DNA from 3 places in the Alcaligenes sp. LTN-3 genome. Region 3 is predicted to be linked to each of the others. Evidence: predicted binding sites of a transcription regulator. Region 3 holds the regulator's gene; each other region holds the start of a gene.

Region 1 (8,239 bases), 680 kb from region 3:
CCAGCTTGTTCTTGGCTTTGGGGATGGCAGCACTGGTGATTGTCTGGGGCATGTGTTCAGGCTCTCCAAGGCAAAGACAGTGGGAAACTGACGCGCAGGCGCAGGCCGCTTTCCTGGCCGCCGGTCAGTGGCATGAAATCGATGGAGGCACCGTGAATCTCGGCAATCTCCCGCACAATGGCCAGTCCCAGACCACTGCCGTCCGCCTGGTTGCCCATGATGCGATAAAAACGGTCAAAAATCCGAGCCTTGTGTTCGGCGGGAATGCCGGGGCCGTTGTCCTCAATTTCCAGCCAGGCCTTGTCTTGCGCCTGGCCGGTACGCATGGTGATCCAGCCACCCGCCGGGGTATAGATCAGGGCGTTATCCAGCAGATTGTTGATCAGCTCATCGAGCAGGACCGGGTCGGCCTGCAAAAGGATGGCCTTGCTATTGTTTTCCAGGCCCAGATCCAGCCCAAGCTGCAAGGCATCCGGTACCCGCTGGCCCACATGCAATTCAGTCAGCGTGTTCAGGTCCAGGGTTTGCTTGGTAGGGGCATACAGGGCATCGCTGCTCTCGGCACGAGCCAAGGCCAGCATTTGGGTGACCAGGCGCGTGGCGCGGTCAGTGCCGCGTACCAGTTGCTGCAAGCTGGCTTCGGTCTGCTTGGGGTCGCGTTCACGCAGGGCCAGTTCGGCCTGAGTGCGTATCCCCGCCAGCGGGGTTTTCAACTGGTGGGCCGCATTGGCCACAAACTGCCTTTGAGTCGCTGAAAACTGTGCTTGCTGGGCCAGTAGTCCATTCATGGCATCAATCAGGGGGACGATTTCGGCAGGCGCTTGTTCCTGGTCCACCGGTGACAAATCGCCAGGCGCACGGGCGCGCAAACGTGCTTGCAGCAGGTTCAGCGGCTCCAGACCATGTGTCAGCCCCAGGCCTGCCAGCATGGCGGCCAGTGGGACCAGAATGAATTGCGGTGTCAGCATCCCGATCAGAATTTCTCTGTGTAGCACTGCTCTATGTTCATTGGTTTCGGCGGCAACGGCCAGAAAGGGCGTGTTGTTTTTGTCCTTGCCGCCCCAGACATAGGCCAGCCGCAGGCTTTGATCGTCCAGAACAACGTCACGGTAGCGCAGCAGGTCAGTGTCATATCCCCAACTGTCGGGAACCGGCAAATTGGCATTGCCGGCCAAAGGGTCGCCATTGGCATCGCGGATTTGCCACAGCGTGGGCGTAGGACTTTCCTGGCGCAAGATGGTCTGTGCCCCGTGGGACAAATGTATGGGCTGACTCAGGTCCTGGTGGCTGATTTCCACCCTCAACAAGTCCAGGTGATCGCGCAAGGTGCGGTCGTAGGGGGAATTTGCAATGTGCTGGGCGATGAAATAGGTAATGACAATGCCCACCGTCCACAGCAAAAACAAAGGCCCGAAAATCCAGATCATGATCTTGTGGATGAGCGGGCGCGGCGCAACGCGCTTGCCTTTGGCCAGCGCGGCAGTGTTCTTGGGCGGGGGTGTAGCGTGCTGCATGGACGATCCCTTAGGCTGGAGCGTCTTCTCGCAGTTTTTCCGGTTCCAGACAGTATCCCAGACCACGTACAGTCAGGATGCGTACGCCGCTGGGCTCCAGCTTTTTGCGCAGGCGATGGATATAGACCTCGATGGCATTCGGGGTGACTTCCTCGCCCCACTCGCAGAGCAGGTCCACAAACTGGTTCTTGCTGATCATGCGACCGCTGCGTGACAGGAAAATCTCCAGCAAACTGGTTTCGCGTGCCGACAGCTCCAAAGGCTGATTATCTATATAAGCCATGCGCCCTTTCAGATCGAAGCTTAGCCGTTTGTGATGCAGCAAAGCGCTGCTGGTGCCCGTGCTGCGACGCGTCAAGGCACGTACACGGGCTTCGAGCTCGGTCAGGGCAAAGGGTTTGGACATATAGTCGTCCGCGCCCAGGTCCAGGCCGCGTACGCGCTGTTCTACGGTGTCGCTGGCGGTCAGAATCAGAACGGGCAAGGTGTCCTGGCGCTGGCGGATTGACTGCAGCACCGACAGGCCGTTTTTTTTGGGCAGATCCAGATCCAGGATCAGAAGGTCGAAGCTTTGCAACTGCAAGGCGGAGTCTGCGCTATCGCCATCGTGCACGACATCGACCGCATAGCCTTCGTAGCGTAAGGAACGAGAAAGTCCATCCGCGAGAATACTGTCGTCTTCGGCTATAAGTATGCGCATGACCCTACACAAACAAATGATTGAATGGCTGTTCGGCATTGTTGCATAAGCTCGACAGGCCGGTCAGTAGGGGATAACGATGGCGCTTGGTGAATATATTTGAATATCTGTGTATATATACAGTATAATTTGATGCAATAATTAGGTTTGATTTTTAATTGCCGTGCCCGTCCGTTGGGGCGCCATTCCACAGTCAAGGATTTTTCATGGACGATAAAAACAGTAAAGCAGTGGCCTCGGAACGTTCCAAAGCGCTGGCCGCCGCTCTGTCGCAAATCGAAAAGCAGTTCGGCAAGGGCTCGATCATGCGTTATGGCGACGACAACGTCGAGCATGACATCCAGGTGGTCTCTACGGGTTCGCTGGGTCTGGACATTGCTTTGGGCGTCGGTGGCTTGCCACGCGGTCGAGTTATTGAGATTTACGGCCCGGAATCCTCGGGTAAAACTACGTTGACTCTGCAAGTCATTGCAGAAATGCAAAAACTTAAAGGCACGTGTGCCTTTATTGATGCCGAGCACGCGCTGGATGTGCAGTACGCGCAAAAGCTGGGCGTGAACCTGGGCGATCTGCTGATCTCTCAGCCCGATACCGGCGAACAGGCCCTGGAGATTACTGAAGCCCTGGTGCGTTCGGGTTCGGTTGATCTGATCGTTATCGACTCAGTGGCGGCCCTGACTCCCAAGGCTGAAATCGAAGGCGATATGGGCGATTCCCTGCCCGGTCTGCAAGCCCGCCTGATGAGCCAGGCCTTGCGTAAATTGACGGCAACCATCAAGCGCGCCAATTGTATGGTGATCTTCATTAACCAGATTCGTATGAAGATTGGTGTCATGTTCGGCAACCCTGAAACCACCACGGGTGGTAACGCACTGAAGTTTTATTCTTCCGTGCGTCTGGATATTCGCCGTATCGGTTCCATTAAACGTGGCGACGAAATGGTGGGTAACGAAACCCGAGTCAAAGTGGTCAAGAACAAAGTTGCACCGCCTTTCAAGCAAACCGAATTTGACATCATGTACGGCAGCGGTATTTCTCGTGAAGGCGAGATTATCGATCTGGGTGTGCAAACGGGCGTGGTCGATAAGGCGGGCGCTTGGTACAGCTACGACGGCAACCGCATTGGCCAAGGTAAGGACAACGTGCGTGAATTCCTGAAAGAGCGCCCCGAACTGGCCCGTGAAATCGAAAACAAGGTGCGCGAAAAACTGGGTGTTGCCCTGATGAGCGCTGCTGTCAGCCGCCCAGCCGCTGCTCCTGTGGTTGATCCGGCCGAGGGAGAAGTCTGATTTTTCCCCCAGAGTTCGATGATGAACCCTTTGAGACAGACCCGGAGGAAATCCGGGAGCGTAAACAAGCTCAAAGGGAACGTATTGCTGCGCTTTCTGCCCGGCCCACACGGGCGGGCAGAAACGTAGAAGAAAGCTCGGGTGAGGATGCTCCGGCTGCGGAAAAGAAAGCCCCGTCCAAACGGCCGGGGCTGTCTCTTAAAGCCAGAGCCTTGAACTTTTTATCCCGGCGCGAATACTCGCGCCTGGAATTGGGCCGCCGACTGGCCCCTCATGCAGAAAGTGCTGAAGAAGTGGAAGCCTTGCTCGACGCTTTGGTTGAACAGAAATGGCTGTCCAACGAGCGCTTTGCGCATAGTGTCGTCAACCGCCGTGCCTCGCGTGTGGGCACCCGGGTCATTCTGCAAGAACTGCGCCAGCATGGCGTGGATGTGGAGCAGACTGAAATCATCAAAGAAGAATTGATGGCGACCGAGCTGGAACGGGCCAAGCAAGTGTGGGGCAAGAAGTTCAGTGCGCCCCCAGATGATCCCCGCAGTTACGCCAAACAATATCGCTTCATGGCCAGCCGCGGCTTCTCGGGCCGTATCTTGCAGCAAATATTGGGTGACTGGGAAGACGATCCGGCTTGAATTTCTTCTTTCATCTGCAGTGCTGCCTTATGTAGTGCCCCTGGCTTGTAGTACTGACGCCCTCAAAAAAAGCGGGTGCGTTCGAATTGAATCACACTCGCCTGTACGTTCCCTCTATCTATAGAGTGGCTCAAGCGTTTTGCCATGCCACCGTTAAATAGTTCAAGGTTGCGCGGCCACAATGCCTTGTAGGCTTTTGAAGCAGGTCTCGCGTGCTTGCGCCAAAAAGGCCTGTACATAATCCGCCTGTAAGTCCTCGCCGCGCACTGCGGCGTAAAGCGTACGCCAGATACCGTGCTCGCCCAAACGGCAGGTACGAATCGAAGCCGGGTTCAGAAACTCCGTCAAAGCCCAGTTCGGCAAAGCCGTCACGCCGCGTTGGCTGGCGACCAGTTGCACGATCATGGGCGTCAGTTCGGCCTGTCGAACAGCGGCAGGCTCCACATCGGCTGGTGTCAGGAACTGCGTGAAAATATCCAGACGATTGCGTTCTACCGGGTAGGTAATCAGGACTTGATCCGTCAATTGGAAAGGCTCTACATAGCGGTACTGTGACAAAGGATGTTGGTTGGATACGGCCAGCACCAATTCGTAGCGAAACAGGGGCTCGTAATGGACGGCCGGATTGTCTTGCGGGTCTGAGGTAATTACTACATCTAGATCCCCCCGCATCAAGGCGGGCAAGGGCGCAAAAGAAAACGCCGCACTCAAGTCCAGCGTGACATCAGGCCATTGCTGCCTGAATGCGTCCAGCGCGGGCATCAACCATTGAAAGCAGGAATGGCAATCAATCGCCACATGCAGGCGCCCCGTACGTCCGGCGGCAAGCCGTTGCAGATCACGTTCGGTAGCACGTACACGCGGCAAGATGTCATCGGCCAGAACCAGGATGCGTAAGGCAGCCGTGGTCAGGCGGGCAGGGCGGGTACGCCGGTTCAGTAATTGCACTTGAAGTCGCACCTCCAGATCTCGCAGTTGGTGCGAGAGGGCGGACTGTGTGACATGTAGACGCTCGGCGGCTTCCTGCAAGCTGCCGCTGTCACGAATGGCGGTTAGGGTCTCGAGATGACGAATTTCAAGCATGTTGAGAGAAACTCATAATTAGCATGGTTTATTTGATTTTTTTTCAAGTAATTATACAGGCACAATAGTTTTCGAGCGCCTGATGCGGGCCTCTTATTTCTAATTTATGGGTTTACTATGACTGTTATTCATAATCTGGGTTTTCCCCGTATGGGGATACAACGCGAATTAAAGCGCGCTTTGGAAGCCTATTGGGCCAGCCAGGTAAGCCAGCAAGAGCTCTTGGATACAGGCAAGGCCTTGCGTGCTCGGCATTGGGATTTGCAAAGCAAGGCAGGCCTGGACACCGTGCCTGTGGGTGATTTTGCCTGGTATGACCAGATTTTGGAGTGGAGCACCTTGCTGGGAGCGGTTCCCGCCCGTTTCGGCCAGGCTGAAAATGCCCCCGTGTCTTTGGATACTTTGTTTCGCATGTCGCGTGGCCGTGCGCCCAGCGGTAGGGCTGTCGCCGCTTGTGAAATGACCAAATGGTTCAATACGAATTACCACTACATTGTCCCTGAGTTCACGCCTGGCCAAAGCTTCCGGATTGCCCGTGAATGCTTGTTTGAGCAGGTTGACGAAGCCCAGGCTTTGGGACACAAGGTGAAGCCTGTCATTCCCGGCCCGCTGACCTGGTTGTGGCTGGGCAAGGGCGACGCGTATGAAGGTCTGGCTGATGTGGGCAAGCTCGCTTTGCTGGATGCTTTGTTGCCCGTTTATGAACAAGTGCTGGCTCGTTTCAAAGCCCAGGGTGTGGAATGGGTACAGATTGATGAACCTGTTCTGGTTCTGGATTTGCCTCAAGAGTGGCAGGACGCCTTCCGTTGTGTCTATCAAAGCCTGAACCAATCCGGTTTGAAGCTGCTGCTGGCGACCTATTTTGATGATCTGCACGAAAATGTCACGGTCTTGAAAGACTTGCCCATTGCGGGCGTGCATGTGGACGCTGTGTGCGCACCGGCTGCTTTACAGGCGGTGCAAGCGGTATTGGGGCAAGACCAGGTGCTGTCTGCCGGCGTCATCTCGGGGCGCGATATTTGGCGTACTGATTTGGAAAAAACACTTCAAACTCTGGAACCCTTGAAAGCGGCCTTGGGTGAGCGACTGTGGATAGCACCCTCCTGCTCGCTTTTGCATGTGCCCGTGGACGTACAGAGTGAAACAGGCCTGGATGCTGAACTAAAGAGCTGGCTATCCTTTGCGGTGCAGAAACTTGATGAACTCAAGCTGTTGCAAGGGTTGCTGGATGGTACCTTGGATGAAGCGGGGCAGCAGGCGGTTCAAGCTCAACAAGCTGCTTTGAAAACGCGCCGTGAGTCCAAGCGTACGCACAATCCTGCGGTACAAGCCCAGATGGCCAAAATTAACCAGTTCAAGCGTCAACGAACTCCATTTGCTCAACGTATTGAAGCTCAGCGCAACAAGCTGAATTTGCCCGCCTATCCCACCACCACTATTGGTTCCTTCCCTCAGACCACTGAAATTCGTACGGCTCGACGCGATTGGCGTGGCGGTGCGCTCAGTGATGCGGCTTATGAAAAAGCCATGCAGGCTGAAATCGAGCAAGTCATCCGTTTTCAGGAACGCGTTGGGCTGGATGTTTTGGTGCATGGCGAGGCCGAGCGCAACGATATGGTGGAGTATTTTGGGGAGTTGTTGGGTGGTTTTGCTTTTACGCAAAATGGTTGGGTGCAAAGCTACGGTTCGCGTTGCGTCAAGCCGCCAATTATCTTTGGTGATGTGTTGCGGCTGGCACCGATGAGCGTGGCTTGGTCCTCTTATGCCCAGTCTTTGACCGAGCGTCCCGTCAAAGGCATGCTGACCGGCCCGGTGACGATGTTGCAGTGGTCCTTTGTTCGTGACGATCAGCCGCGCGCTGATACCTGCCGTCAATTGGCGTTAGCCCTGCGCGATGAGGTCTTGGATCTGGAGCAGGCGGGTATTCGTGTCATCCAGCTTGATGAGCCGGCCTTTCGTGAAGGTTTGCCGCTACGTCATGGGGATTGGCAGGCGTATCTGGACTGGGCAGTGGATTGCTTTCGCCTGTCCACCAGCGCCGTGTCCGACGAAACCCAGATCCATACCCATATGTGCTATTCGGAGTTCAACGACATTATGCCGTCCATTGCCGATATGGACGCAGATGTGATTACGATCGAAACCTCACGCTCCAACATGCTCTTGTTGGATGCCTTCGAGAGCTTTGAGTATCCCAACCACATCGGCCCGGGTGTTTACGACATTCACTCGCCTAATGTGCCTGACAAGGACTGGATGGTCCGATTGCTGGGGGAGGCCGCCAAGCGCCTGCCTGCCGACCGTTTGTGGGTGAATCCGGATTGCGGTTTGAAGACGCGGGGCTGGGCTGAAACGGCAGCTTCCTTGCAGGCCATGGTGGATGCGGCCAAAGCATTGCGGGCTGCTGCCTGATTTAGTGCAGGCATGAAATAAACCGCCTGAATGGAATGTCAGGCCAGCGCACGTCCCACCTTGTTGCCGGATTTTCCTAGCATGAAAAAGCGACCTCCCGCCGGGTGGTCGTTTTTTTCATGCAAATTTGGTATACCGTAGTATCGATGCCGCGTAGACCCTGTGTTTGGCCCGCTTTGGATGTGCTTGCTGATTATGTAAGTGGCTGATACGGAACATACGAGGTGCGTTATACTTGATCGGTTTCAATCTTGCCGCCTCGTCCATATCAATGCCTTTGCCCCCGCCGTCCATTGCCCGTGAACCAATGCATACCCGTACCATCACGGTACAGTCGTTTGCACGGGAAGATGGCCTCTGGGATCTGGAGGCCTCGCTGCTGGATGTGAAGTCCTACGACTTTCCCATACGCAATGGCCAAACCCACAAGGCAGGCGATCCCGTGCATTTAATGCATCTGCGTATCACCATCGATAGCAGCTTCGAGATTGTGGACGCGGTGGCGGTCTACGATGCGGCCCCTTATCAGGACAACTGCTCGTCCATTTCGCACGCCTACCGGAAATTGGTAGGCCTGAATTTGCTCAAGCAGTTTCGTCAGGGTGTCAA
Region 2 (8,239 bases), on a different contig from region 3:
GGTCCAGTTATTGCCCGCACCGCTGCCGCCGGCCAGCTTCACGCCGTCCAGCCACGCCACGGAATCTGCATTGAAGCCACGCAAGGACATAGTGTCAAAACGTGAATCCACCCCATCAAATTCCACCGCCACGCCCGGCACGTAACGCAAGGCTTCGCCCACCGTGCGAGTGGCCAGAGACTCGATCTGTTGCTGCGTCACGACGGCGATCGAGGCCGGCGTGTCCATGATGTCCGCATCGCTCTTGGTCGCCGTTGCGCTGCGCCTTGCCAGCAGGCCATTCGCGGGCCCGGTTGCGCTTTCGCGTTGAGCCTGCACACGTACCGCTTCCAGCTCCTGGTGACTGCGTGTGCTCAAGCCAGGCGCAGCGCGCAAACGATAACCGCGACCATCCGCCACGGCCTCCAGACCGCTACCTTGCAAAATCTGCCGTAAACCTTGTTCCGGTGTGTAAGCGCCCCTCAAGCCCATGCTGGTCTTGCCGGCAGTCAAAGACGCATCAATAGCCAGTAAAAATCCGCCACGCGCCGCAAACTGATTCAAGACCTGATCCAGAGTGCCTGCGGCAATGTCATAGCTTATTTGCTGACTACTCATGCTTTGAGCCTGAACGCTGGACATCGACAAGGTGCCCGCCAGGCATGCCGCCAGCAGGCAAGGCCCCAGGGCCGAACGGGCAATAGTGAAACGTCTGGGCCGGACCGCAGAACGCATGGATTTAATCAACATGGCTTCTCTCTTCAGGAATAAGCAGCCCAGAACAAAAACCGGGCCTTTGCATATATCCCGAACGAGAATCAAAAAGTGCTACGCCGACGCCGATACCGTGACCCAATACGGCGTCATCATCCGTACCTGCACGGGCAGAGCCTGCGACACCGATTGCAAAATCGCGTCCGTATCCTGCAAGGGGTAGACGCCCGAAATCATCAGCCCAGCCACCGCCGGATCACAGCGCAAGACTCCAGCCCGATAGCGGGCGACTTCTGCCAGAAAATCACCCAAGCGCCAGCGCTCTGCAACCAGCAAACCACGCTGCCAGGCGCTGGCCTGCTCATTGGCTGGTTCTGGGGTATAGCTTTGCTGCTTGCTGAACAGGACCTGCTGTCCGGCCTGCAAGCGTGTGCGCTGACCGACATGGCGGGGGCGCAGTTCTACCGCCCCCTCATAAACCTGGACCGAGACACGCGCCTTAGAAGGCCAATGTCGCACCAGGAAACGGGTACCCAGCGCCTGAACTTCCCCTTCGGGGGTCTGCACCACAAAAGGCCGATGCCGGATTTGCGGGTCGGATGCCGTACTGATCAAAACCTCGCCACCCAGCAAGACGACACTGCGTTGCGTTTCGCTGTATTGCACGTTCAAGGAACTGGCCGTATTCAGGGCCAGCGCGGTGCCATCGGGCAAAGTCAGCTCTTTACGCTGGCCTGATGCAGTGCGGTAGTCTGCATTCCAGGCCGCCCATTGGGGTGTGCGACTCACGCCATAACTGCCCAGCCCGCCACACACCAACAACAGGAAGCTACGCAAAATGGCACGACGCCGCTGTACAGCCTGGGCGGACAAACCAACCTGCAAGACCTGCGACGCCACCTCCTGCGGCGCAAGCTGCATTTGCTGACCAAACTGCTGGATACGGGCCCAGGCCTGCTCATGCAAGGGGTCGGCCGCCAGCCAGATCTGAAAGTCCTGCTGCTCGTGCTCTTGCACTTCACCAGACCAAAAGACGACTTGCCATTCCAGGGCCTGGGCATCAACAGGACTCATGGCGGGACGGGGTGTGCTCACGGCAGGGCGCTCGCGTCCAGATCAGCCATCACAGCAAAACAGGCTTGAGTGGCCTGCAGCATGTATTTGCGTACTGTCGCCACAGCAATGCCCTGACGCTGAGCAATGGCCGAGTAAGTCAGGCCCTCGTAGCGCGACAATAAAAATACTTGCTGGACGCGACCGGGCAGCCCGTCCAAGGCAGCGCAAATACGCAGCAGCACTTCCAGGGTCAGGGCACGTTCTTCAGGAGAGATCGCCGTCGGTTCCGGCATATGCGCCAAGACATCCAGATACGCCTGCTCAATTTGCTGACGGCGGTAGCGATCAATGACCAGCCCCTTGGCGATCTGCATCAGGTGAGGGCGGGCCTGCTCCGGACCGGGGATGCGGCCCGAGCTCATGACACGCACATAAGCGTCATGCACCAGATCGGCCGCATGGTGAGAACAGCCCAAACGTCGCCGTAACCAATCGTGCAGCCAGCCACGGTGCTGGCAATACAACACATGCATGTGTTGCTGCATCTGAGCGACGGTCATCACTTCGGTGGTGGGGCGCTCGTTCACGGGCGACTATCCTGAAACTCAAATAAGAATGAGTCTCATTATATGGATATGCGGCTGGTCTGCCTAGTTTTGAATCAGAACAAGCCGTCCAGATCCAACTGGCGAGGCTGCTCCTGTGGCATTTCACTGATCGGCAGCAAGGCGCTGGCTTTTACCCCCAGCAAGCGCAAACGTCTGTCCAACACGGCACGTTTCAGATTCTGACGGGCAGCGGCCAAGATGGCATCCGCCGACAGCACCGGGGCAGACAGGGACAAGTCACGCGTCACTGTTTTAAAGTCCTCGAACTTCAGCTTGATGCCTATGGTTTGGGCACACATGGCGGATTTGCGTAAATCCTGCTCCAGCTTTTCACACAGGGACTCCAGTACGGCAGACAGACGGGACCGATCCATGCGCACGTGCAGATCACGCTCGAAGGTGGTTTCACGACTGATCGACTTGGGCGTGCGATCGGTGGACAAGGGGCGCTCGTCCTGGCCTTGTGCCACGGCCATCAGCCATTGCGCGTAGCGCAAGCCAAACTGTTCCTGCAATTTTTCTGCCGGCGTGGCGGCCAGTTCACCAATCTGCCGTATGCCCATTTCCGTCAGCTTCACGACCGACTTGGGACCAATACCATTGATCTTGCCCACGGCCAGTGGCCAGATGCGGGTGGGGACATCGTCCATGGTCAGCACACAGGCCCCATTGGGCTTGTTCAATTCCGAAGCAATCTTGGAGAGCAGCTTATTGGGCGTGATGCCTACCGAACAGGTCAGGCCCGTGGCCTGGTTCACCGCCTGGCGGATCTGCTCGGCCAATTCGTGGCTGTCTTCGGTTTTATGACTCAGGTCTACATAGATCTCGTCGATACCCCGATCCTCGATATGGTCTGAAACCGTCGCCACGGCCTGTTTAAACAAGCGCGAATAATGACGGTAGGCTTGGAAATCGGCAGGTAGCAAGATGGCATCAGGGGCTAGTTGGGCCGCCTTCATTAAACCCATGGCCGAGAACACACCCAACTGACGGGCTTCATAAGTCGACGTCGTAGCGACCCCGCGCCCGACATAATCCGCCAGACGGGCATGTTGCCAACTACCATCGGGCAATTGGCGCGGCGTATCCGCACTGCGCCCGCCAATCACCACGGGGCTGCCACGCAAATGCGGGTAGCGCAGCAGCTCTACCGAGGCGTAAAACGCATCCATATCCACATGAGCGATACGCCGCTGCAGGGGTTTTTCTTCTTGTGCCGCCACCTTGATCAGCCTGTTAACTGTATATATGTACACCATTATAGCGACAAGTCTGCCCCGCGCTGATCCGGCCTGAATAAGCGTAGAGATGATATAAATCACTAATACTTATTAAGTAAGCTGACGGCAGGCTGAAACTACATATTGAATCGGCAACAAGCGCCCGGTTACTATGCAGCCTCACTATGAGCCGACACCAACCATCCCATCAGGAGGTTTTCATGAAAAAAACAGTATTGGCTGCTGCGCTGGCAGCTCTGGTCGCCCTGCCCCTGGTAGGCCACAGCAAGACGCTTACTTGGTCCAGCCAGGGCGACTTCATGACCCTGGACCCCCACGCCCAGAACGAAAACCTCACGATCACAGGCAGCATGTATATCTATGAGGCGCTGGTGGACTACGACAAGGATTTCCAGATTGTGCCTAGCCTGGCAACGGCCTGGGAACAACGTGAGCCCACCGTCTGGCGCTTTACGCTGCGCGAAGGGGTGAAATTCCACGATGGCGCTCCTTTTACCGCCGATGACGTGGTGTTCTCCATTGAGCGCGCCATGGCGCCAACGTCCAACTTCAAGGCCTACGTGAACGGCATCGTCAAGGCAGAAAAAGTTGACGACAAGACCGTGGACATTATTACTGCCGCTCCCAACCCGGTTCTGCTGCGCCAATTGACCAGCGTGTTCATCATGAACAAGGCCTGGTCGGAAAAGAACAATGTGACCCAGCCCCAGGACTTCAACAAAAACGAAGAAACCTTCTCGGCTCGCAACACCAACGGTACTGGCCCCTACAAGCTGAAATCGCGTGAAGTGGATGTGCGCACCGTCTTTGTAGAAAACGAAGAATGGTGGAACAAGGGCAACAAGGTGGGTAATGTCACCGAAGTGATCTACGTGCCCATCAAACAGAACGCCACCCGTACCGCCGCCCTGCTGTCTGGCGAAGTGGATCTGGTTCTGGACCCACCGGCACAAGATTTGCAGCGTCTGCGTCAGCAAACCAAGATTGTGGAAGGCAATGAATACCGCACCATCTACCTGGGTCTGGACCAGAAGAACCCCGAACTGAAGTACAGCAGCATCAAGGGCAAGAACCCCTTTGCTGATCAGCGTGTGCGCGAAGCCCTGTACGTAGCCATCGACATCGAAGCCATCAAGAAAGCCGTGATGCGCGGTTCCTCCGCCCCCACCGGCACCATGGTGGCCCCTCAGGTTCACGGCTACACCAAAGAGCTGGCCCAGCGCCTGCCTTACAGCCAGGATCGCGCCAAGAAACTGCTGAAAGAAGCCGGTTACGACAATTCCCTGACCTTCACCCTGGATTGCCCGAACGACCGCTACATCAACGATGAAGCCATCTGCCAGGCCATTGTGGGTATGTGGGCCAAGGTCGGCGTCAAGGCCAACCTGAACGCCATGCCACGTGCCACCTACTTCCCCAAAGTACAAAGCTTTGACTCCAGCGCCTACATGTTTGGCTGGGGCGTGCCCACCTTTGACGCGCTGTACACCCTGCAAAGCCTGATGCACAGCAAGGGCGAGGGCGCTGACGGCTCCTTTAACTTTGGTGGCTACGAAAACGCCGAAGTGGACGCCCTGATCGACCAGATCAAGACTGAAACCGACACCGCCAAGCGCGATGCCGCCATCCATAAGGTTTTGGAAATCCATGCCAAGGAAGTGGGTCATATCCCTTTGCATGACCAGATCATTCCTTGGGCCATGGCCAAGAAGGTCAACGTGATTCATCGTGCGGACAACCGCCTGCTGGCTCAGTGGACCACCATCGACTAAGTTTTTTCCCCACCCCAGCCCCGCCTCCGTGCGGGGCTGGTTCCCATTACGCTGTAGTCATCCGTTTCTACACCAGCCCCCTTGCCGGGCCCTTTCTACACATTAAGGACGACACTGGTCGCGAGTGATCCTCGCGCTCTACCAGGAGACCGCCTATGCTGGTATTTATTATTCGCCGTCTGATCCAGGCTGTTCTGGTGATGCTGACGGTTAGCCTTCTGGCCTTTGTGCTGTTCCGCTACATTGGTGACCCGGTCACCATCATGCTGGGACAGGACGCCACCGAACAAGATCGCGTGGAACTGCGTGCCAGCCTGGGGCTGGACCAACCCGCCCCCGTGCAATTCGGACGCTTTGTGTCCCAGGCTGTACAAGGTGAATTTGGCCTGTCCCTGCGGCAAGCCCAGCCTGTCTCCACGCTCCTGAAAGACCGCCTGCCTGCCACCGTCGAGCTATCCGTGGTGGCCGCCATACTGGCCTTGCTGATCGGCCTGCCGCTGGGCGTGTACACCGCCTTGAAGCGCAATGGTTTCATGGCACAGAGCATTCTGGCCTTTTCCCTGCTGGGCATATCCCTGCCCACCTTCCTGATTGGTATCTTGCTGATCCTGGTGTTTTCCGTGCAACTGGGCTGGCTGCCCAGTTATGGCCGGGGGGAAGTCCTGAAGTTTGGCTGGTGGAGCACCGGCCTGCTTAGCTGGGACGGCATCAAGCATTTGATCCTGCCCGCCATCACGCTCTGTTTGTTCCAGCTCACGCTGATCCTGCGTCTGGTGCGCTCCGAGATGCTGGAAGTGCTGCGCGCCGACTACATCAAATTTGCGCGTGCCCGTGGCTTGTCACAACGCGCCATCCACTTTGGCCACGCCCTGAAAAACACCATGGTGCCGGTTATCACCATCACGGGTCTGCAACTGGGCGGCATCATCGCCTTTGCCATCGTGACGGAAACCGTTTTCCAATGGCCGGGCATGGGTCTGCTGTTTATCCAGGCCGTGCAATTTGCCGACATCCCTGTGATGGCGGCCTACCTCTGTCTGATTGCCCTGGTATTTGTTGTGATCAACCTGCTGGTAGACCTGCTGTACTTCCTGGTCGATCCACGTCTGCGCACCCAATTGTCGGGCGCCAAGGGGCACTAATATGTTCGCTAAATTGAAAACCGCCTGGGATAGCGATCTGGTCTGGTCCTGGCGTCATTCCCCCGTGGCCATCGCGGCCACCATCATGGCCTTGCTGCTGTTTATCGGTGCATTGGGTGCCCGCTGGGTGGCCCCCTACGACCCGTTCGATCTGACCTCTATCGACCTGATGGATGCCTTGCTGGCACCGGCCTGGTCGGAGAACGGCTCGCCCCAATACTGGTTGGGAACAGACAGCCAGGGTCGTGACCTGTATTCAGCCCTGTTATACGGGACGCGCACCTCCTTGCTGATCGGTCTGGCCTCGGTGACTCTGTCCATGGTGGTCGGCATTGTGCTGGGCCTGCTGGCCGGTTACTCCGGTGGCCGTGTGGATGCCTTCATCATGCGGGTGGCCGATGTACAACTGTCCTTTCCAGCCATTCTGATTGCCTTGCTGATCGACGGTGTGGCCCGTGCGGTGTTCCCCTTGAGCATGCACGATGTGGTCGCCTTTCCGGTACTGATCGGGGCCATTGCACTGGCCGGTTGGCCGCAATATGCCCGTACCGTGCGCGGCTCCACGCTAGTGGAAAAAAACCGTGAATACGTGCAGGCTGCCCGCGTTATTGGCGTGTCCTCGCCACGCATCATGTTCAGCCATGTGCTGCCCAATGTAATGGGCCCCGTGCTGGTGCTGGCCACCGTGCATCTGGCCACTGCCATCATTACCGAAGCCACGCTGTCCTTTCTGGGTGTCGGCGTACCGGCCACCTCGCCCTCCCTGGGCACCCTGATCCGGGTCGGTAACGACTTCCTGTTCTCGGGCGAATGGTGGATCACGATTTTCCCTGGCCTGATGCTGGTGCTGCTGGTGCTGTCGGTCAACCTCCTGGGCGACTGGTTGCGTGACGCCCTGAACCCCAAATTGAGCTAAGCCATGACTGCACTCTTAACTGTCCAAGACCTGTGTGTCGAATTTCCGACCCGGCGTGGGGTGCTCCAAGCCCTGGATCATGTGTCCTTTTCCATCGCCCCCGGTGAAGTGCTGGGTGTGGTGGGCGAATCGGGCGCCGGCAAGTCCCTGACGGGTTCCTCCATTATTGGTTTGCTCGATGCCCCTGGTCGCATCAGCGGCGGCCAGATCCTGCTGGAAGGCGAGCGCATCGACAATCTGAACCAGGACCAGATGCGCAAGATTCGTGGCCGCAAGATTGGCGCGATCTTCCAGGACCCGCTGACCTCGCTGAACCCGCTCTACACCGTGGGCCATCAACTGGCTGAAACCATCGTCACGCACCTGCCCCTGTCCTGGAAACAGGCACGGGAACGCGCCATCGAGTTGCTGGAAGCCACCGGCATTCCGGCAGCGCGCGAGCGTATCGACCACTATCCGCATCAGTTCTCTGGCGGCATGCGCCAACGGGTCGTGATTGCGCTGGCACTGGCGGCCGAGCCCAAGCTGATCGTGGCGGACGAACCCACCACTGCGCTGGACGTCTCCATTCAGGCACAGATCATCGACCTGCTGAAAAAACTCTGTCGCTCGCAAGGCACTTCGGTCATGTTGATTACCCACGATATGGGGGTGATTGCCGAGACTGCCGACCGCGTGGCCGTGATGTACGCCGGTCGCATTATCGAAATTGGCCCTGTTCAGGATGTGATCCAGAAACCCAGCCACCCCTATACCCGTGGCTTGATGCGTTCCATCCCCAATCTGCACGCCGGACTGGAACGTCTGGAAC
Region 3 (8,239 bases):
GCCTTCGGGCGGTGCGCGTGGTCAGGCTTCCGATATCCAGATTCAGGCCAAGGAAATCCTGAGTCTGCGTGAACGCTTGAACAAGATTCTGGCCGAGAACTGCGGCCAGCCTGTCGAGCGTATCGAGCTCGATACCGAGCGTGATAACTTCATGGCAGCTGAAGACGCTGTGGCCTATGGCCTGATCGACAAGGTGATGAATACGCGTGACGAGTAATCATCCGTCCCAACAGGGATCGATCTGAAGCAGTACTATGGCTGTTCGGGGGCGGGACTTGTTCCCGTCCTTTTACCATCCTGAAGTGAAATTTAAATTTATGTCCGAAAAGAAATCGGCCGACGAGAAAGTTCTGCATTGCTCGTTTTGCAATAAAAGCCAGCATGAGGTCAAGAAACTGATCGCTGGACCTTCGTCGGTGTTCATCTGCGACGAATGTATTGATCTGTGTACCGATATCATTCGTGACGAAGCTGCGGGCGCCACTCCTGATGGTGAACGTAAAGAATTGCCCACCCCCCAGGAAATCAAAGAGTTTCTGGACGGTTATGTTATTGGCCAGGAGACGCCCAAGCGCACCTTGGCCGTAGCGGTATATAACCACTACAAACGGATTCGTGGCGGCAAGGCAGGCCGTGACGATGTGGAACTGTCCAAAAGTAATATTTTGCTGATCGGGCCTACCGGATCGGGCAAAACGCTGTTGGCTCAAACGCTGGCCCGCATGCTGGATGTGCCTTTTGTGATGGCCGATGCGACCACCCTGACCGAAGCCGGTTACGTGGGTGAGGATGTCGAGAACATCGTTCAGAAGCTGCTGCAAAACTGCGATTACGATGTGGAAAAAGCGCAGCGTGCCATTATTTATATCGATGAAATCGACAAGATTTCCCGCAAGTCGGATAACCCGTCGATCACCCGCGACGTATCGGGTGAGGGCGTGCAACAGGCACTGCTCAAGCTGATCGAGGGTACCGTGGCTTCGGTGCCTCCACAAGGTGGTCGCAAACACCCGAACCAGGACTTTGTACAGGTCGACACCACCAATATCCTGTTTATCGTAGGCGGCGCCTTTGATGGCCTGGAAAAGGTGATTCGTGACCGTACAGAAAAATCCGGCATCGGTTTTTCCGCTTCGGTGAAAGCCAAATCCGAGCGTGGCGTAGGTGAGCTGTTTGCAGAGGCCGAGCCCGAGGATCTGATCAAATTCGGTCTGATTCCTGAGCTGGTAGGACGATTGCCTGTGGTCGCCACACTGGAAGAGCTGCACGAAGATGCCTTGATCCGCATTTTGACCGAGCCACGCAATGCCTTGGTCAAGCAGTTCCAGAAACTGCTGAGCATGGAAGGTGTGGAGCTGGAAGTTCAACCTGCCGCGCTACGTGCTGTGGCCCAGCGTGCCATCAAACGTCGTACAGGCGCCCGCGGCTTGCGCAGCATTGTCGAGCAAGCGCTGCTAGACACGATGTACGAGTTGCCGTCGCGCAAGGATGTCAGCAAAGTGGTGCTGACCGAGGACGCCGTTGCCGGAAAGAGTAAACCCGAATTGATTTTGGGTCGCACTTTGTCCGATAGTGAAGCCAGTGACACTGAGTCGCCCTTGAAGAACGCAGTAGCTTAGAGATATCTCCTTGTTTGTGCTCTGTCTGGCTCTGACCGGAAGGGCACAGGCAAGACCGGGCGACAGGCGAAGGTAAAGAGAAAAGAGTGGGTGTTCATGATGGCCACCAGACATAAAAATTTGTCTCTCTTTAACTCTGTGAAGTTCTGTTCTAATGTTCGTACGGCCTACTTGAAATATCAAAATTCGCCACAATCTGAGCTACAACAGGTTAAACCGTGAAAGGGAAGCCCAGGCTTCCCTTTTGCGTCTAAGGACATTTATAGGAAATGACTATGTCTGCGAGCCAGATTCTTTCTACGGAACCTATTGAGCTGCCGCTGCTTCCCTTGCGCGATGTAGTGGTGTTCCCTCACATGGTGATTCCGCTTTTTGTTGGTCGGCCTCGCTCGATAAAAGCCCTTGAGCTGGCGATGGAGTCCGGCAATAACATTATGTTGGTGGCGCAAAAGTCCGCAGGCAAGGACGATCCCGCTCCTGAGGATCTCTACGAAATTGCGTGTGCGGCCAGTATTTTGCAAATGCTCAAGTTGCCTGATGGCACCGTAAAAGTGCTGGTGGAGGGCTTGCAACGCGCTCGTATCACCCAGGTTCAGGATGCTGACACCCACTTTATGGCCTCGGTGGTTGAGGTGCCTGGCGATGCTGGTGATGCGGCTGAAACGGAAGCCTTGCGCCGCGCTGTGCTGGGTCAGTTCGAGCAGTACGTCAAACTGAATAAAAAGATCCCTCAGGAAATTCTGACTTCCCTGACCGGGATCGATGACGCTGGCCGGCTGGCCGATACCATTGCTGCTCACTTGCCGTTGAAGCTGGAGCAAAAGCAGGGCATGCTGGAAACACCCAAGGCCATGGAGCGTCTGGAAGGCCTGCTGTCGCAATTGGAAGGTGAAATCGACATTTTGCAGGTCGAAAAACGCATTCGCGGCCGTGTGAAAAAGCAGATGGAAAAGAGCCAGCGCGACTACTACCTGAACGAGCAGGTCAAGGCGATTCAGAAAGAGTTGGGCGAAGGCGAGGACGGTGCCGATGTCGAGGAACTGGAAAAGCGCATCGAGCAGGCTCAGCTAAGCAAAGAGGCGCTCAAGAAAGCTGAAGCTGAAATGAAGAAGCTCAAGCTGATGTCGCCCATGTCAGCTGAAGCCACGGTGGTGCGCAACTACATTGAAACGCTGGTTGGTCTGCCTTGGCGCAAAAAGAGCCGTATCAATAATTCCTTGAGCAATGCTCAGGAAGTATTGGATGCGGACCATTTTGGTCTGGAGAAAGTCAAAGAGCGGATTGTTGAGTACCTGGCAGTTCAGCAACGTGTGGACAAATTGAAGGCTCCGATCCTGTGTTTGGTTGGCCCTCCAGGCGTCGGTAAAACTTCGCTGGGTCAGTCCATTGCCAAGGCAACGAACCGCAAGTTCATTCGCATGGCTTTGGGTGGCGTACGTGACGAGGCCGAGATCCGTGGTCACCGTCGTACCTATATTGGCTCTATGCCCGGCAAGGTTGTTCAGAACATGAGCAAGGTGGGTGTACGTAATCCGCTGTTCTTGCTGGACGAGATCGATAAGATGGGCGCGGATTTCCGTGGCGATCCTTCCTCGGCATTGCTGGAAGTTCTGGACCCTGAACAAAACCACACCTTCCAGGATCACTACCTGGAAGTGGACTACGACTTGTCCGACGTGATGTTCGTGGCAACCAGTAACACCCTGAATATTCCACCGGCCTTGCTGGATCGTATGGAAGTGATTCGTCTGTCTGGCTACACCGAAGACGAAAAAGTACGCATTGCTTTTGATTACCTCCTGCCCAAGCTGATGAAGAACAACGGTGTGCGTGCTGGTGAGCTGGAAGTCACCGAAGATGCTGTACGCGACATCGTGCGTTACTACACGCGTGAGGCGGGTGTACGCTCGCTGGAGCGTGAAATCAGCAAGATCTGCCGCAAGGTGGTTCGCAAGCTGCTGGTGGCCAATCCACAGGCTGGTACGCGTGCTGCCCGTAACAAGGCCCTGACACAGGAAACTCTGGTGGTCAATTCGGAGAACCTGAACGAGTACCTGGGTGTGCGTCGCTACTCCTTCGGCCTGGCCGAGAAGGAGAACAAGATTGGACAGGTGACCGGCCTGGCATGGACCGAGGTGGGTGGCGATCTGCTGACCATTGAAGTGGCCGATATGCCCGGTAAAGGCAATGTGTTACGCACCGGTTCGATTGGCGATGTGATGAAAGAGTCCGTTGAGGCGGCCCGCACAGTGGTGCGTTCGCGTGCCCAGAAATGGGGCATCCCCAACACGGTGTTCGAGAAGCGCGACCTGCATGTGCACTTTCCTGAAGGCGCTACGCCCAAGGATGGTCCATCGGCTGGTATCGCCATCACCACGGCTATTGTGTCCAGTCTGACGGGTATTCCGGTTCGCTCTGATGTGGCCATGACGGGTGAAATCACCTTGCGCGGCGAAGTTTTGCCTATTGGCGGCTTGAAAGAGAAGCTGTTGGCAGCGCAGCGCGGTGGCATCAAAACGGTGATGATCCCGGAGGAAAACGTCAAAGACTTGGCCGACATTCCAGATAACGTGAAGAACACGCTGGAGATCATTCCAGTGCGTTGGATTGATCGTGTATTGGAAGTGGCCCTGCAAGACGCCGTCACGCCTCTGAGCGACGAAGAGGTGGCTCGCCTGGCTGCTGAGGCTTTGGCCGCCACTCGTGCCGCAGGCACGGGCTCGGAGTCCTTCAAGCACTAAGCATCAGCAGTAGTAAGCAAGCAGTGAAACAGGCTACCTTGAACCCAAGGTAGCCTGTTTGCATTTTGGTCAGACTGATCGTGGCTTTGAGGTTAGCCATGTTGACAGCAGTGGGAGCCAGATCTTTGGGCAATGATATGAGGAAGGTGAGGGTCGCAAGCTTGCGCGAGAGGTTTACGGCTGCTCAACTCTTGCTGTAGGCATGTAGGCATGTAGGCATGTAGGCATGTAGGCATGTAGGCATGTAGGCATGTAGGCATGTAGGCATGTAGGCATGTAGGCATGTAGGCATGCAGGTATGTAGGCATGCAGGTATGTGGGGGGCTAGGTATGTCTGCAGTTGCAGCCATGACTGCAACTGCAGACATACCGTGATGGCCATAGGCAAAGCGCTTGTCGCCGTTAATCTGCTCAAACTTGTATAGCGGCATGCACTCTGACCAGTAAAAAAACCCCATGCACCAAACGGTATATGGGGTTTTTTCTTATCAGGTGCACCAAGCTCATAAAACAGGCCTGGTAGCCTAGAGAGACAAGGTTTAATGCAGCGGGCTGGTACGAATCAGGCCTACAGCAATGCCTTCCAGGGACAGAGAGTCCGGGTCGGTGACGATGATGGGTTCAAAGTCCGGGTTCTCAGGCAAAAGGATGACCTGATTGCTGGAGCGCGACAGGCGCTTGACGGTGACATCATCACCAATGCGGACCACCACGATCTGCCCATTACGCGCTTCGCTAGCTTTTTTGACGGCCAGCAGATCGCCGTCAAAAATTCCGGCGTCTTTCATGCTCAGGCCGCGCACACGTAGCAGGTAATCAGGCGTTTGGGTGAACAGGGTAGGGGCAACACCAATTTCGCGCTCGATATGCTCAGTAGCCAGAATAGGGCTACCGGCAGCAACGCGGCCAATAATGGGCAGTAAGAGGGCGTCAGTCAGATTGGCCAATGGGCTGCTATTGGGCGCAGCATGGTCGCGTGTATCCGTGCCAAGCAGGCGTATGCCGCGCGAGGCACCGGCGGTTAGCTCGATCGCGCCTTTGCGGGCCAGAGCTTTCAAATGATCTTCGGCCGCATTGGCGGATTTGAAACCCAGCACTTGAGCAATTTCTGCGCGAGTGGGGGGGAAACCCGTCCGTTCGATTTCAGAACGGATAATGTCCAGCACTTGTTGCTGGCGTGCAGTGAGCTTGGCGGTCATAGTATTGTCTGCTGAATATATATACAGTAAAGATTGTGCGTTACAGTTGCCGTTTTTGCAAGCTTTGGGGACCTTAAAGGCTTAATTTTCGACCCTTCGAGGTCTGTTCAGGCAGATGGAGACCAGTCTTTGCGATCCTGCGTGTACAGCACGTGAGGGACAAGCTGGTGGCCCACAGGTACGCCAGGATGAGCAAAGGTGCCGGCTTGTTTTGTCATGCCCAGGCGTTGCATGACGGTTTGCGAAGGCCGGTTCAACTGAGCGGTGTACGCCACAATTTGCTCCAGGTCCAGTTCGTTAAAGGCAAAATCCATGCAGGCTCGGGCGGCTTCGGTGGCGTAGCCTTTGCCCCAGTATTCAGGCAGAAGACGCCAGAGCAGTTCTACGCAAGGCTGAAAGTAGAGCTCAGCAGTTGGGCGGTTCAAGCCGACCATACCGATGAAGGCCCCTTTTTCCTTCAGCTCCACAGCCCAGGGCCCCCAGCCATGTTCTTCGATCAGGCTTTGGCTGCGGTGGGCGATAGCATCGCTTTGTTCGCGGTCCAGGGTGGCCGGATAAAAGCGCAGCGCGTGGGGGTCGCTATTTAATCGGTAAAAGGGCTCGAGGTCGGTCGGTTTCCAGGGGCGCAGGATCAGGCGTTCGGTGTGCAGGGAAATAGCGTCTGTCATGGGGTACTCCAAGGTCCGGAACGACAACGCCCTTCCGAAGAAGGGCGTTGGAGGCGGTAAGGACGGCCAGCTTATTTCAGGACTTGAGCGATGGCTTTGGCCACGACATCAATGTTCTGGCTGTTGAGCGCAGCAACGCAGATACGGCCACTGCTGACGGCGTAAATGCCGTGTTCCTGGCGCAGGCGTTCTACTTGCTCGGCCGTCAGGCCGGAGTAGGAGAACATACCGCGCTGTTGCAGTACGAAGTCAAAGTTCTGGGTGGCACCATGTTCTTTCAGCTTGGCAACCAGTTGTGCACGCATGTCACGGATGCGATCACGCATGCCAGCCAGTTCGGTAGCCCAAGTCTGGAACAGCTCGGGTGAGCTCAGGACAGTGGCTACAACCTTGCCGCCGTGTGTTGGCGGGTTGGAATAGTTGGTGCGAATCACGCGCTTGACCTGGCTCAGCACGCGGGACGTTTCGTCCTTGCTGGACGTGACCAGTGTCAGGGCGCCGACGCGTTCGCCGTATAGCGAGAAGGATTTGGAGAAAGAAGAGCTGATGAACATGGACAGGCCCAGCTTGGCAAACAGGCGTACCACGCTGGCGTCTTCCTCCAGACCGGCACCAAAGCCTTGATAGGCGATGTCCAGGAAAGGAACCAGTTGACGCTCTTTGATCAGTTCGGCGATCTGGGCCCATTGTTCCATGCTGGGGTCCACGCCGGTGGGGTTGTGGCAGCACGCGTGCAAGACCACGATGGACTGGGCAGGCATGGCACGCAACGAAGCGATCATGCCCTCAAAGTTCAGGCCATGAGTGGTGGCATCGTAGTACGCGTAGGTGTTGACCTTGAAGCCGGCGCGCTCGAACAGAGCACGGTGGTTTTCCCAGCTTGGATCGCTGATGTAAACCTCGGACTGTGGCAGCAGTTGGTGCAGAAAGTCAGCACCGATTTTCAGTGCGCCGGTACCGCCCAGGGATTGCACCGTCAAGGCACGGCCTTCGGCAATAACGGGGGAGTCGGCGCCTAGCAACAGGGTTTGAGCACCCAGGTTGTAGGTATTGATACCTTCGATAGGCAGGTAGCTGCGTGCAGCGGCCTTGCTCATCAAGGCGTCTTCAGCTTGTTGAACAGCCTGCAAAATCGGGATACGCCCTTGATCGTCGTAATAAACACCGACTCCCAAATTAACTTTGCCGTTGCGTTCGTCGGCATTGTATTGTTCATTCAAACCCAAAATAGGGTCGCGTGGAGCCAGTTCGACGGTTTCGAAGAGCGATGTCATGATGATATGGGGGCGTTAGCGCAGAAAGGTAGAAAAACAAAGCATTAATGTGATAATACGGGCTTACCCTAAAGTGTGTCTAGCATGAAATTTGAGCCTGCCTTTCAAGAGTTTCCAGGGAGTTCCTTCAAGCTTTTCCAACCTTATTTGCCTGCTGGTGACCAGCCAGCGGCAATTGAGCAGTTGGTCGAGGGGATTGATGACGGCTTGATGTACCAGACCCTGTTGGGGGTAACGGGCTCGGGCAAGACCTATACCATGGCGAACATTATTGCTCGGACAGGGCGTCCGGCCATTGTTCTGGCACCCAATAAAACCCTGGCCGCGCAACTGTACGCAGAGATGCGCGAGTTCTTCCCACGCAATGCCGTGGAATACTTCGTCTCTTATTACGATTACTACCAGCCCGAGGCCTATGTGCCATCGCGCGATCTGTTTATTGAAAAAGACTCGTCCATCAATGAACACATCGAGCAGATGCGTTTGTCGGCCACCAAAAGCCTGTTGGAGCGACCGGACACCATTATTGTGGGCACGGTCTCTTGCATCTACGGTATTGGTAATCCTGGCGACTACCATGCGATGGTGCTGACGCTACGCAAGGGCGACCGAATCGCTCGGCAGGAGCTGCTGGCCCGACTGGTTGCCATGCAGTACGAGCGCAACGACCTGGACTTCCAGCGTGGTGTGTTTCGGGCCCGTGGCGAAGTGGTCGATATTTTCCCGGCGGAAAATGCC

What was found. Region 3 encodes LexA, which represses DNA repair genes until DNA is damaged. Its sites were predicted from a motif close to ACTGTATNNNNATACAGT; they were not measured.
Region 1: the regulator LexA is predicted to act here: its motif matches at 2,321-2,338, upstream of recA (recombinase RecA).
Region 2: the regulator LexA is predicted to act here: its motif matches at 3,597-3,614, upstream of dinB (DNA polymerase IV).

What each region holds. Positions count from the first base shown of each region.
Region 1 is NZ_JCAPDN010000001.1:1,027,238-1,035,476, reverse strand. It holds gene AC6I6N_RS04930 (MFS transporter) at 1-52, opposite strand, end outside; gene AC6I6N_RS04925 (sensor histidine kinase) at 57-1,514, opposite strand; gene AC6I6N_RS04920 (response regulator transcription factor) at 1,525-2,214, opposite strand; gene recA (recombinase RecA) at 2,421-3,503, shown strand; gene recX (recombination regulator RecX) at 3,587-4,135, shown strand; gene AC6I6N_RS04905 (LysR family transcriptional regulator) at 4,298-5,218, opposite strand; gene metE (5-methyltetrahydropteroyltriglutamate--homocysteine S-methyltransferase) at 5,336-7,630, shown strand; gene AC6I6N_RS04895 (DUF2889 domain-containing protein) at 7,902-8,239, shown strand, end outside.
Region 2 is NZ_JCAPDN010000003.1:169,041-177,279, forward strand. It holds gene AC6I6N_RS13700 (TonB-dependent siderophore receptor) at 1-729, opposite strand, end outside; gene AC6I6N_RS13705 (FecR domain-containing protein) at 808-1,788, opposite strand; gene AC6I6N_RS13710 (sigma-70 family RNA polymerase sigma factor) at 1,785-2,336, opposite strand; gene dinB (DNA polymerase IV) at 2,411-3,580, opposite strand; gene AC6I6N_RS13720 (ABC transporter substrate-binding protein) at 3,799-5,370, shown strand; gene AC6I6N_RS13725 (ABC transporter permease) at 5,526-6,512, shown strand; gene AC6I6N_RS13730 (ABC transporter permease) at 6,514-7,428, shown strand; gene AC6I6N_RS13735 (ABC transporter ATP-binding protein) at 7,432-8,239, shown strand, end outside.
Region 3 is NZ_JCAPDN010000001.1:347,693-355,931, forward strand. It holds gene clpP (ATP-dependent Clp endopeptidase proteolytic subunit ClpP) at 1-217, shown strand, start outside; gene clpX (ATP-dependent Clp protease ATP-binding subunit ClpX) at 318-1,619, shown strand; gene lon (endopeptidase La) at 1,895-4,360, shown strand; gene lexA (transcriptional repressor LexA) at 4,900-5,559, opposite strand; gene AC6I6N_RS01640 (GNAT family N-acetyltransferase) at 5,667-6,227, opposite strand; gene AC6I6N_RS01645 (amino acid aminotransferase) at 6,299-7,501, opposite strand; gene uvrB (excinuclease ABC subunit UvrB) at 7,586-8,239, shown strand, end outside.